Regions from separate parts of the Streptomyces sp. NPDC046881 genome, predicted to be linked through region 1. Evidence: riboswitches for the same ligand, from Rfam matches in the RefSeq annotation. Region 1 holds a riboswitch; each other region holds the start of a gene.

Region 1 (2,996 bases):
CGCTCAGCGCCGGCGGCAGCAGGTGCACCCCGGCGGTCGGAAAGGTGCCGAGCCGCAGCGCGCCGCCGGTGAGCCCGGTCAGCCGCGCCAGTTCGTGCCGGGCCCGCTCCAGTTCGTCGAGCACCCGTCGGGCGTGCACCACCAGCACCTCGCCCGCCTCGGTCAGCCGGGCCCCGCGGTGGTGGCGCACCAGCAGCGCCGCGCCCGCCTCCCGCTCCAGCTTGGCCAACTGCTGGGAGAGGGCGGGCGGCGTGTAGCCGAGCCGGTCGGCGGCCCGGGTGATCGAGCCGGCCTCCGCGACCGCCACGAGCGCGGCGAGCCGGGTCGGGTCGTACATGCCGTCAGCCTAAAGCAGTGCTTAAGGCAGGCCCAGTCGATTCGAAATACCTACTGAAGGCCGCGGCCGGGCAGGCTGGGCGGCATGGACGGACAGCTCATCGCCTTCACCGGGATCGCCGCCGGTCTGGTCGCCATGCCGGGCGCGGACTTCGCCGTGGTCGTACGCAACGCGCTCGTCTCGCGCCGGGACGGCGCGGTCTGCGGGCTCGGCATCGCCGGCGGGCTCCTGGTGCACACCACGCTGGCGGTGGCCGGCGTCGCCGCCGTCCTGGTCGCCGTACCCGCGCTGTTCCGGGCGCTGCAGCTGCTCGGCGGCGCCTATGTGCTGCACCTCGGGGTGCGCGCCCTGTGGGCCCTGCGGCGGTCCGCCCGGGCCCCCGAGGAGACCGCGGCCGGAGCCGCCCACCCGCTCCGGCAGGGGTTCGTCACCAACGTGCTCAATCCGAAGGCCTCGCTGACCTTCCTGAGCCTGCTGCCGCAGTTCGTGCCCGCGTCCAGCCCCGCCCTGCCCCGGACCCTGCTGCTCGCGCTGATCGTCTGCGCGCTGGCGCTGGCCTGGTTCCAGCTGGTCGCCCTGCTGGTGGAGCGGCTCGGCGGGTGGCTGCGCCGGCCCCGGGCCGCCCGTGGGCTTCAGGCGGGCACCGGGGTGGCGCTGACGGCGCTGGGAGCGGCCCTGCTGCTGGAGCCGCTCCTGGCCTGACGGCCGGTCAGCTGACCCGGCCGTACCAGACGCTCTTCGTCCAGATCTTCTGGAGCTTCACCACGTCCCCGGTCCTCGGCGCGTGCCATATCTTGTTGTGACCGGCGTAGATGCCGACGTGGTAGACGTACGACCCCGAGTGGAAGAAGACCAGGTCGCCCGCCTTACGGCTTCTGGCGGAGATGTGGTGCGTCTTGTTGTACTGCTGGGCGGCGGTGCGCGGCAGCTTCTTGCCGGCCTTCTTGTACGAGTAGAGCGTCAGCCCCGAGCAGTCGAACCGGCGCGGCCCGGTGGCCCCCCACGAGTACGGGGCTCCCTTCTTGGAGGCCGCGACCTTGAGTGCTTTCGTCGCCATGGTCGCGGCGGAGGCGTCGGTGGCGAGGCCGGGCACCGCGATCGAGCCGCCCACGGCGGCGAGGGTGAGGGCCGAGGCCGTGCCGGCCCGGGCCATCAGCGACGGGACACGATTGAGCGCAGTCATGCGCAACCCTTCGTCAGCCGCCTGTGAAGGATGACCTGTCGGATTCGGGCTGGCGAAGTTGCCCGGCCGCGTTGCCGCGGCTTCACCCCAAGGGTTGCTCGGTGCCTGACGCCCGTCCGTGTCGAACAGACGTACATCCGGTCCGGCGACCCGTCTTGCTTGGGTCCTCCACTCCTGCCGATCCACTTCCGTCGACCGGTCATCCGGGCGGCGGCAGGACTCGGCGTCCGCCCGGACCGCCCCGCCGCGGTGGCGGGGGCTTGTCGTCAGACAGGGATCTTGACTCACGACTGTCTGAAAATCCCAACGGAATCGGGAGTTTGTGGCGTTACTCACCACTCGCCCGTTCGGGTGGACGCTGCTGTGTCCGAGCCCCCGTCAACTTCCCTGCGTAGCCTCCGACCTGGGGCGACGCGCCTTTCCGGCGGCCCATGGATCTGCGCGCCGCGCAACTCGGGAGGCCCGGAGAACGATCGGGAAGTCCACCGGTCGGCGGTACGTCGTTCGGGGCGTTTCATGCTCCGTTCGCACGGCACGCGTCGACGTCCGGGGCCACCGGGCCGGACAGGCGTCCGCCTCAGCCGACGCCGTCCGGCGGGAGCGCGACGCGAGCGGCCCGGCGCTCACCGTCCAGCACCCGCAACGCCCGTGCCAGCGTGTCCCCGTGCAGCTCCGTCTCGCCCCGCTGGTGCATCAGCGCGAGCGCGTCCCGCAGCTCTGCCGCCTTGCGCACCAGGGCCTGGGCCGCGCGCAGCCCGCCGTAGGTGTCCCCGGGCCGGGCCGGGTTGATACGGCCCAGCAGGTCGACGGCCTCCAGGTAACGGTCGATCAACTCGCCCTCGGCGCGGGTCAGCGCCGGCAGCGGCGGAAGGTCCGGCAGCACGGGCGGCTCACCTCGCGTCCGGTGCGCCGGGCGTGTTCCGGCGGCTGGGCACGATGCCGTCCACCAGACCGTAGGCGACGGCCCCGGCGGCGTCCAGGATCAGGTCGCGATCGAGGTCCTCGTGGACCTGCTCGGCCGTGCGCCCCGTGTGCCGGACGAGCATCCGCTCCAGCGTCGCCCGGGTCCGCACCAACTCCTCGGCCTGGATGAGCAGGTCGCTGGGCTGGCCGCGCACCGGCTCCGGCAGCCCGGGCTGCTCGATCACCATGCGGGCGCCGGGCAGCGTGAACCGTTTGCCCGGGGCGCCGGCCGCGAGCAGCACCGCGGCCGAGGCGCCGGCCTGGCCCAGGCAGTAGGTCACCACGTCACAGCTGACGTACTGCATCGTGTCGTAGATCGCCGCCATGGCGTCGAAGGAGCCGCCGGGCGAGTTCACGTACAGCGTGATGTCCCGGTCCGGTGCCGCGTGTTCCAGGTACATCAGCTGCGCGGTCACATCGCTCGCCGCCGCGTTGTCGACCGGTGTGCCGAGGAAGACGATCCGGTCCTCGAAGAGCTTCGCGTACGGGTCGAGCGTGCGGACGGCGTTCCCG
Region 2 (2,996 bases), on a different contig from region 1:
CCGTGCAGGCCGGCGCCGGCGGTCTGCACGCGCTGCCCAAGCGCCCGGCCACGGCCCACGGTTGAGCCGGGGAGTCGCGGAGGGTTCGCCATCGGGCCTGCTGTGCACGCGACTTGGGGCGCGGCAGCACGTAAGTGCGTGGATCGAGAGGTGAGTCGGCGGGGTGCGGTGTCCGTATTCTCTGATCATGGCACCCACCCCGGCATATGCACTGATCGCCACTGACCTGGACGGGACGCTGCTGCGCGGCGACGACACCGTCTCCGACCGGTCGCTCGCCGCGCTCGCGCGGGTGGCGCGGGCCGGTGCCCGGCACCTGGTGGTGACGGGCCGCCCGGCGCCGCGGGTACGGGCGCTGCTCGCGGACCTCGGCTGCGCGGGGCTCGCGGTGTGCGGGCAGGGGGCACAGGTCTACGACGCCGGGACCGACCGTCTGCTGTGGTCGGTCCGGCTTGACCGGGAGCTGGCCGAGACCGCGCTCGGCAAGATCGAGGCGGAGGTGGGGCAGGTCTACGCGGCGGTCGACCAGGACGGCGTCGACGGGCTCACGCTGATCGAGCCCGGCTACCGGATGCCCCATCCGACGCTGCCCGCGGTGTGCGTCGGCCGGCGCGACGACCTGTGGACGGAGCCCATCAGCAAGGTGCTGCTGCGGCACGCCACCCTGTCGGACGACGAGTTGGCGGCGGTGGCGCGCGCGGCGGTGGGCTCGCTGGCGACGGTCACCATGTCCGGGCCCGGCACCGTGGAGCTCCAGCCGAGCGGGGTGACGAAGGCGACCGGGCTGGCGCTGGCCGCCGAGCGGCTGGGGATCGGTGCCGACCGGGCCCTCGCCTTCGGCGACATGCCCAACGACATCCCGATGTTCGACTGGGCCGCGCGCGGTGTCGCCATGGCCGACGCGCATCCCGAACTGAAGGCGGTGGCCGACGAGATCACCTTGTCGAACGAGGACGACGGCGTCGCCGTCGTCCTCGAAGGACTCTTCCCGGCCGGCTGACCGGGACATCAGGGGTGCCGGGCGCGGCCCCGGGCCGGTCAGTACGCGCCGAACACGTTGTCGATCGAGCCGTACCGCGCGGCCGCGTAGTTGCAGGCGGCGGTGATGTTCGCGACCGGGTCGTAGATGTTGAACGACGTTCCGGCGACGTGGTACGCGTTGAACGTCGGGTCGATCACCTGGAGCAGGCCCTTGGACGGGATGCCCTTGGCGGCGTTGGAGTCCCAGAGGTTGATGGCGTTCGGGTTGCCCGAGGACTCGCGGATGATGTTGCGGTAGATGCCGTTGTAGGTGCCCGGGATGTGCTTCTCGGCCATGATCGCGAGCGACTCGCGGATCCAGCCGTCCAGGTTGTTCGGGTATCCGGCGGTGGTGGTGGCGGCCGTCGTGGTGGTGCCGGTGGCCGCGGAGGCGCCGGTCGCGCCGATCAGCGGCAGGGCGAGGACGGCGACGCCGGTGCCGACGGCGGCGAGGGCGCGGACGAGGCGGGTGCGGCGGGGCTGAGCGGCAGCAGACATAGGGGTGTTCCTCTCCGGCGCCTGCGAGGTGAGCTGTCGGGTTCGGGCGGGGAGGTGCCCGGCCGTGCCCTGGAAGAGGCACGACTTCACCCCGAGCCGTACCGGTGCGGCGTGTGCCGTCCGGCCTGGCGGCTTACCTGGGTCCCCCGCTCCTGCCGTACGAATGAGTTCGTCGATGGGTTACGCGGGCGGCGGCAGGATTCGGCGTCCGCCCGACGGCCCGGAACGTATGCGAGAGCACATGTCGGGAACAAGTACCGGATTCACACAACATGCGATTTGACCTTGATCGATGCCGTATGGGGTGCTTGATCCTTTGCGGTTGCCAATCCTCAACTCGCCGACAGGACAAGGGCTCCCAGGGCCTTCTGAGGGTGGGTCGGGTGGAGGGGGAACGTGAGCCAACTCACGAAATAGCAAACTGCTTCAAATCAGACATGGGGGATTAGGGGGATTGAGGAGGGAAGTCGGGGTGGTGGTGGAATCCGGGGTACGGGGTGTGTCGTTGTCGTAGTGGGCGACGTAGTAAGGGGTGGCCAAAAAGGAGCGGAGAGGTTGCGGTGGAATGCCCGAATTACTGTTAAGGGGATAAATGTCCCTTCTTATTATGTGATCACCCCTATGTCGGTCATGATCCGATACCGCCCGGGCTGGACCGGTGGGCGCTATCGGTGATCGAACAGGGACCGGATACGCTGACTTGAGTGATGGCAGCGACCTATCGACAAACCGTGTAATCGCCAGCAGACACCAGCAGACAGGAGACCCCTCGTGACCGTCGTCGGGCCGTTCGGGCTGAGCGTGCGGGACCAGGCTCTGGAAGCCGATGTCCAGGCCGGATTGGCGGCTGTCGAGGAAGGCTTGCTCGAGGCCACCAAGAGCGAGGTCCCGTTCATCACGGAGGCCGCGCAGCACCTCGTACGCGCCGGAGGGAAGCGTTTCCGGCCACTCCTCGTGATGCTCGCGGCCCAGTTCGGCGACCCGTACGCGCCCGGCGTCGTACCGTCGGCCGTGGTGGTGGAGCTGACCCACCTGGCCACGCTGTACCACGACGACGTCATGGACGAGGCGGCCGTACGACGGGGGGTGGACAGCGCCAACACCCGCTGGGGCAACTCCGTCGCGGTCCTCACCGGCGACTTCCTGTTCGCCCGCGCCTCCCAGATCCTCGCCGACCTCGGCCCCGAGGCGGTCCGGGTGCAGGCCCTGGCGTTCGAGCGGCTGGTCACCGGTCAGATCCTGGAGACCGCGGGTCCCTCGGACGGACGCGACCCGGTCGAGCACTACCTGGACGTGCTCGGCGGCAAGACGGGCTCCCTGGTGGCCGTGTCGTGCCGGTTCGGCGCGATGATGTCCGGCGCCGACGAGACGGTCGTCGACGTCCTCACCCAGTACGGCGAACGGCTCGGGGTCGCCTTCCAGCTCGCGGACGACGTCCTGGACATCGCCTCCGACTCCCACGAGTCCGGCAAGACCCC
Region 3 (2,996 bases), on a different contig from region 1:
CGTCGAGGCCGACCTCGACCTCGACCGTGGGGTTGCCTCGGGAGTCCAGGATTTCCCGGGCTACGACGACGTCGATGGACGGCACGAGCATCTCCTTCTTGGATGTGACGCTGGAAGTGCGGGGCTGGTGTGCCTTGCGCCTAGAGCCTAACCGTCCCGGGGGCGTCGGCCACCGACCGACCGTCCCGTGGACAAGGCGACGCTACCTTTTGTTCCCGCCTGAAACAAAGGGGGTGGCGGGAGGCATGAAAAAACCCCGCCCCGGTGCGTACGGGGGAACACGCACCGGGGCGGGGAGCCCGTGGGGACCGGGGGGTGGCCCGCACGGGGGTCTTCAGGGTGGCCCGCACGGATGTGCGGGCCCGGTGATCCGGCCGGCAGCCGGGTGTCACTTCAGGTGCAGCTGCTGACCCGGGTAGATCAGGTTGGCGTCCTCGACGATGTCCTTGTTCAGCTCGAACAGCTTCTTCCAGCCGCCCTGCACGTGGTGCTTCTGGGCGATGGTGCTGAGCGTGTCGCCGGTGACGACCTTGTACTCGCCGTCGCCCTTCTTGACCTTCTTGCCGGTCGGGGTGGTGACGGTCTTGCTCTGGCCCTTGCTCGCGCTCGCGGCCGGACGCTCCGCGGAGCGGGAGGCGCTCTGCTGCTCGGTGGAGCGGGTGGTGGTGGTGCCGGTGCCGCTGCCCGAGTTCGAGGAGGTGCTCGGCGCCGAGCCGTTGTACGGGGTGCCGGACAGGCCCGTGCCGCAGACCGGCCAGGCGCCCTTGCCCTGCGCGGCGAGGACCTTCTCGGCGACCGCGATCTGCTGTGCCTTGCTGGCCTGGTTGGCCTGCGGGGCGTAGGCGGTGCCGCCGTACGCGGCCCAGGTGGAGGCGGAGAACTGCAGACCGCCGTAGTAGCCGTTGCCGGTGTTGATGGACCAGTTGCCGCCGGACTCGCACTGGGCGACCTTGTCCCACTCGGCGGAGGTGGCGGCGGAGGCGTTGCCGGCCGCCATCAGCGGGGCGGCGACGGCGGCACCGGTGACACCGGCGAGCGTGATGGCGCGAACGGCCTTGGACGGACGACGGTGCTTGCCCTTGCCGGTAAACAGCATGGATCGATCCCCTCACCGACGCCTGCGAGGTGAGCTGTCGGGTTCGGGCCGGTTGAGTTGCCCGGCCGCGCTCCCGCTGTCGCGGGTGGCGCGGCTTCACCCCCAGCCGGTCCGGCAGTCAACTGCCGGGCCCGGCACTTACCTTGGGTCCCCCGCTCCTGCCTACGGCGCTTGACGCGACGACTGTTCCCGGGCAACCGCTGGCAGGATTCGGCGTTGCGACTGCCGGGGCTCGTGGTGACGAGCGGCCTCGACCGTAGACACGCGATCCGCGGAATTTCAAAGACGATCAGGGCTTCTGAGACTCATCCCACACTTTCGCCAAACCGGACATTAAGGCGCTAAGTGGGGCGTCAACTCCGGCTACTTCGCGTCGGTTTCGCCCTCGACTTCCAGGGTCTGACCGGCGCTGATGTGGTTCGGGTCGGCCCCGATGGCCTTCTTGTTGCCGACGTAGAGCGCGTGCCACCCGCCGTCGACCTCAAGGGAGTCGGCGATGGAGGCGAGGGTGTCGCCCTCGCGGACGGTGTACGTGTCCGTTTCGCGCGCTGCGTGCCGTCCGGAAGAGGTGACTTCCTGACCGCTCGTCACGTTTTCGTCCGCGCTCGCCCCGCGGTGGCGCCCGCCACTGAGGGCCCCGGTGTCGACCAGGCTCCAGGAACCGGCGGCCTGCTGGGGGTTGTCCGCCGCACCGGTGCCCGGGGTGGCCGTCGGGGCGGATCCCCGCGAGTCTCCGGCGTCCGGCGAGGCGGACTTGTCCGACTTGGGGCCCTTGGTCCCCTTGGAGCCGGTGTCCGTACCGGCACCCTTGTCCGGCTTCCCGCCCGGCTCGGCGGTCGCGTCCGACGAGGAGCCGGAGCCCGAGCCGGAGTTGGCGTCGGAGCCGGCACCGGTGGAGGGCGACGCGTCCGGCCGACCGGACGGGCCGGAGCCCTCGGAGGCGTCGGAGGAGCCGGAGTTGCCGGATGTATCGGACTTCTCGGTCGATCCGGACGAGTCGCCCGAACCGTCCGTGTCACCGGAGCCGCCGACGCCCGTGTCGACGTCCACGGAGGAGCCCGAGCCCGTGGTCAGCCCGGACAGCAGGGCGCAGGTGGCCCACGGGGAGGTGCCCTTGTCGGCGAGGATCTTCTCGGCGACGGCGATCTGCTGGTTGCGGCTGGCCTGGTCGGGGCTGGCCGCGTACTGGCCGCCGCCGTAGGCGTTCCAGTCGTCCTGCGAGATCTGCAGGCCGCCGTAGTACCCGTTGCCGGTGTCCGCGCTCCAGGAGCCGCCGCTCTCGCATTCGGCCACCTTGTCCCACGTGGTGCCGTCGGCCGCGTTGGCGCTCGCCGCGCCGAGGAGCGGGATGGCGATGGCGGAGCCGGTCACGCCGGCCGCGACGAGGAGGGCGGGGGCCTGGCGGGGGCGACGGTGTCGACCGTTCCCGGAGAGCATGCAGAAGCCTTTCGAGCGACAGCAGAGCCGGCGCGGCGGATGGAGCCGGTCGCCGCGCTGATGGGTGAACGTATCGGCAGACGATCACTTGTCACAAGTTCATGCCGCGCAGATCACGTGAAGATCACAGAGTTGAGATGTTGTCATCTTCCGGCTGAGGGGCCGTCACCATTCGCTCCCACACCCCGCCGTCACCCGTCGGGAACGGCGCCGTCGCACCGCGGGCCGGGGCGGCAACCGGAACCATGGACCCGACATGACCTGGGGGGCTTCCCAGCCAGGAGGGACCACGATGTTCCGGCACACCCGACTTCCCGGCGAGTCCGCGGAGTACCTCGCCGCCCGCGAGGAACTCCGCCACGCCGAGATCGACCTCATGCGCCACCGCGAAGAAGTCGCGGCCCGGCGCAGGGCGCTTCCCCCGGGCCCCGAGGTCGACGACTACGTCTTCCTCGAAGGCCCC
Region 4 (2,996 bases), on a different contig from region 1:
CCTCGCTGCCGCCCCGCCTGGCCCGCTCCTGGCCCAGCCGGACCAGGCCGCGCAGCACCTTCAGATGGGCCTCGGTGCGCCGCTGGGCGGCCCGGGCGGCACCCAGCGGCTCCAGCAGCATCCGCATCTCCAGCAGGTCGGCGGCCTCGTGCTCGGTCGGCTCGGCCACGCACGCGCCCGCGTGCCGGCGCGTGACCACGAAGCCCTCGGCCTCCAGGGTGCGCAGCGCCTCGCGCACGGGGACGCGCGAGACGCCGTACCGGCGGGCCAGGACTTCCTCGGTGAGGCGGCTGCCGCGCTCGTAGACGCCCGCGACGATGTCGTCCCGGACAGCGGTGCACACCGAGTGCGCCGGAATACGCATGACCGACCTCCGCCTTAATCCCCGTGAAACGTCGACGATGGACGCGTGTTCCGTGACTCTATTCCAATGAGCCGGAATTTCCGACGGCGAGCCCTAATCCATGGATATTTTTTGGTCAGCGGATCCGGCGGACACTGCGAAAAACGGCGAAAGCCCCGGCTCGGTGAGCCGGGGCCTCGGAGGGTCGTGCGCGGGACGTCAGAGGTTCACGCCGTGCTTGCGGAGGTAGGCGATCGGGTCGATGTCCGAGCCGTACTCGGGGCTGGTCCGCGCCTCGAAGTGCAGGTGCGGGCCGGTGACGTTGCCGGTGGCGCCGGACAGGCCGATCTGCTGGCCCGGAGCGACCTTCTGGCCCACCGTGACCCCGATGGACGACAGGTGGCCGTACTGCGTGTACATGCCGTCCGCCATCCGGATCACGATCTGGTTGCCGTACGCGCCGCCCCAGCCGGTGGAGACGACCGTGCCGGAGCCCACCGCGTGGACGGCCGTACCGCTGGCCGCGTGGAAGTCGATGCCGGTGTGCGAACCGGAGGACCACAGGGAGCTGCTGGCCTGGTAGCCGGTGGAGACGTACGAGTGCGCGATGGGGGCGACGAAGGTGTTCAGCAGCTTGCGCTCGGCCTCGCGGGCGGCGCGGGCCTTGGCCGCGCGCACCTCCGCGGCCCGCTTGGCGGCGGCCTTCGCCGCGGCCTCCTCGGCCGCCTTCAGCTCGGCGGCCTGCTGCTGGGCGGTGGCCTGCGCGTCGATCTGCTCGGGGACGTCCTCGGTCACGGTGAGGACGGGGACGAGGCCGGTCTGCTCCGTGGAGTTCTCGGCGGCGAGCGCCGGGGAGGCGGCGAGGGTGCCGATCACGCCGGTGGTGGTGAGGGCCGCGACGCCGGCCGCCTGGGCCGTGGTCCGCTTGACCCGGCCGGGCTTGCGGTGCTTCCCGGTGGCGCACATGAACGCCATGAAGTGACTGGTCCTTTCCTTCCCTCTCGCCTACCGGGTTAGCTGACGGGTTCGGAGCAGGAAGGTCTCCTACGGGCCCCCTCGCAGCCGCGCGGGCGCCCGATTCACCCCAGGGACGGTGGGTCCCCGGCTCCCCTGGCTCGCGCCGTACGGGGACTCGGCGATGACTGTCCGGTGCCGCGGGTGCGGCGCACTGCCTGACGAACAGCCCGGACGACGCTACGGCGACGCGCTTTCAATCCTCAAACGCAGCCGGGATTTTGTAGCGCATCCCACAGGGCAGACAGGCAACCTCCGCCCCAAAACGGGCATCTGAGGGACCGAGTGGAACAGCTGGGCCCTGACGACCCGTAGGTCGCCAGGGCCCACGCGCGCGTGCCGTTACTCGGCCGCCACCACGGTCACTTCACCGATGCCGAGCGCCTCCACCGGCGCCTTGATCCGAGCCGCGTCACCGACGAGGACGGTCACCAGGCGGTCCACCGGGAACGCGTTCACGACGGCCGCGGTGGCCTCCACCGTGCCCGTGGCGGCCAGCTGCCGGTACAGCGTCGCCTGGAAGTCGTCGGGCAGGTGCTGCTCGACCTGGTCGGCCAGCGTGCTCGCGACGGCCGCCGCGGTCTCGTACTTCAGCGGCGCCACGCCGACGAGGTTCTGCACGGCGACGTCCCGCTCGGCGTCGGTCAGACCCTCCGCCGCGACGGTCCGCAGCACCTTCCACAGGTCCTCCAGGGCCGGGCCGGTGTTGGGCGTGTCCACGGAGCCGCTGATGGCGAGCATCGCCGCGCCCGTGCCGTCCGGCGCGGACCTGAGGACCTGCCCGAAGGAGCGCACACCGTAGGTGTAGCCCTTCTCCTCGCGCAGGACGCGGTCCAGGCGGGAGGTGAGGGTGCCGCCGAGGCAGTACGTGCCGAGCACCTGGGCGGGCCACACCCGGTCGTGCCGGTCAGGGCCGATCCGGCCGATGAGCAGCTGCGTCTGGACGGCGCCGGGCCGGTCCACGATGACCACGCGCCCGGTGTCGTCGGCGGTCACCGGCGGCACCGGCCGGGGCTCGCCGGGGGTGCCGGTCCAGGCGCCCAGGGTGTCGCCGAGCAGCCCGTCCAGGTCGGTTCCGGTCAGGTCGCCGACGACGACCACGGTGGCCGTGCCGGGCCGCACATGGCGGTCGTAGAAGGCGCGTACGGCCCCGGCGTCGATCTTCTCGACCGTCTCCTCGGTGCCCTGGCGCGGCCGGGACATGCGCGAGGTCGCCGGGAACAGCTCCTTGGAGAGTTCCTTGGCGGCCCGCCGGGCGGGGTTGGCCAGCTCGTGCGGGATCTCGTCCAGGCGGTTGCGGACCAGCCGCTCGACCTCGCTCTCGGCGAAGGCGGGCGCGCGCAGGGCGTCGGAGAGCAGCCCGAGGCCCTTGGCCAGGCGGGAGGCCGGGACCTCCAGGCTGAGCCGGACGCCGGGGTGGTCGGCGTGCGCGTCCAGGGTGGCGCCCGCGCGCTCCAGCTCGGCGGCGAACTCCTCGGCGGAGTGCTTGTCGGTGCCCTCCGAGAAGGCCCGCGCCATGATCGTGGCGACGCCGTCCAGGCCGGCCGGCTCGGCGTCCAGCGGCGCGTCCAGCAGCACCTCGACGGCGACGACCTGCTGGCCGGGGCGGTGGCAGCGCAGCACGGTCAGGCCGTTGTCG

What was found. Region 1 has a riboswitch for cyclic di-AMP ahead of ABZ923_RS19650 (C40 family peptidase). Riboswitches for the same ligand answer to the same signal wherever they lie in the genome.
Region 2: linked by a shared signal. The riboswitch ahead of ABZ923_RS03615 (transglycosylase SLT domain-containing protein) and the one ahead of ABZ923_RS19650 (C40 family peptidase) in region 1 are both predicted to bind cyclic di-AMP.
Region 3: linked by a shared signal. The riboswitch ahead of ABZ923_RS28155 (transglycosylase family protein) and the one ahead of ABZ923_RS19650 (C40 family peptidase) in region 1 are both predicted to bind cyclic di-AMP.
Region 4: linked by a shared signal. The riboswitch ahead of ABZ923_RS14420 (M23 family metallopeptidase) and the one ahead of ABZ923_RS19650 (C40 family peptidase) in region 1 are both predicted to bind cyclic di-AMP.

What each region holds. Positions count from the first base shown of each region.
Region 1 covers NZ_JBEYXJ010000037.1:38,403-41,398, forward strand. Annotated here, with positions in the region: gene ABZ923_RS19640 (LysR family transcriptional regulator) at 1-337, opposite strand, end outside; gene ABZ923_RS19645 (LysE family translocator) at 422-1,039, shown strand; gene ABZ923_RS19650 (C40 family peptidase) at 1,047-1,520, opposite strand; cyclic di-AMP (ydaO/yuaA leader) riboswitch at 1,524-1,724, opposite strand; gene ABZ923_RS19655 (hypothetical protein) at 2,098-2,403, opposite strand; gene ABZ923_RS19660 (ATP-dependent Clp protease proteolytic subunit) at 2,411-2,996, opposite strand, start outside.
Region 2 covers NZ_JBEYXJ010000004.1:30,949-33,944, reverse strand. Annotated here, with positions in the region: gene ABZ923_RS03620 (HAD family hydrolase) at 188-1,000, shown strand; gene ABZ923_RS03615 (transglycosylase SLT domain-containing protein) at 1,039-1,518, opposite strand; cyclic di-AMP (ydaO/yuaA leader) riboswitch at 1,524-1,703, opposite strand; gene ABZ923_RS03610 (polyprenyl synthetase family protein) at 2,290-2,996, shown strand, end outside.
Region 3 covers NZ_JBEYXJ010000072.1:30,068-33,063, reverse strand. Annotated here, with positions in the region: gene eno (phosphopyruvate hydratase) at 1-91, opposite strand, end outside; gene ABZ923_RS28155 (transglycosylase family protein) at 389-1,096, opposite strand; cyclic di-AMP (ydaO/yuaA leader) riboswitch at 1,101-1,276, opposite strand; gene ABZ923_RS28150 (transglycosylase family protein) at 1,460-2,533, opposite strand; gene ABZ923_RS28145 (DUF899 family protein) at 2,826-2,996, shown strand, end outside.
Region 4 covers NZ_JBEYXJ010000023.1:63,090-66,085, forward strand. Annotated here, with positions in the region: gene ABZ923_RS14415 (GntR family transcriptional regulator) at 1-364, opposite strand, end outside; gene ABZ923_RS14420 (M23 family metallopeptidase) at 563-1,318, opposite strand; cyclic di-AMP (ydaO/yuaA leader) riboswitch at 1,331-1,491, opposite strand; gene ABZ923_RS14425 (pitrilysin family protein) at 1,700-2,996, opposite strand, start outside.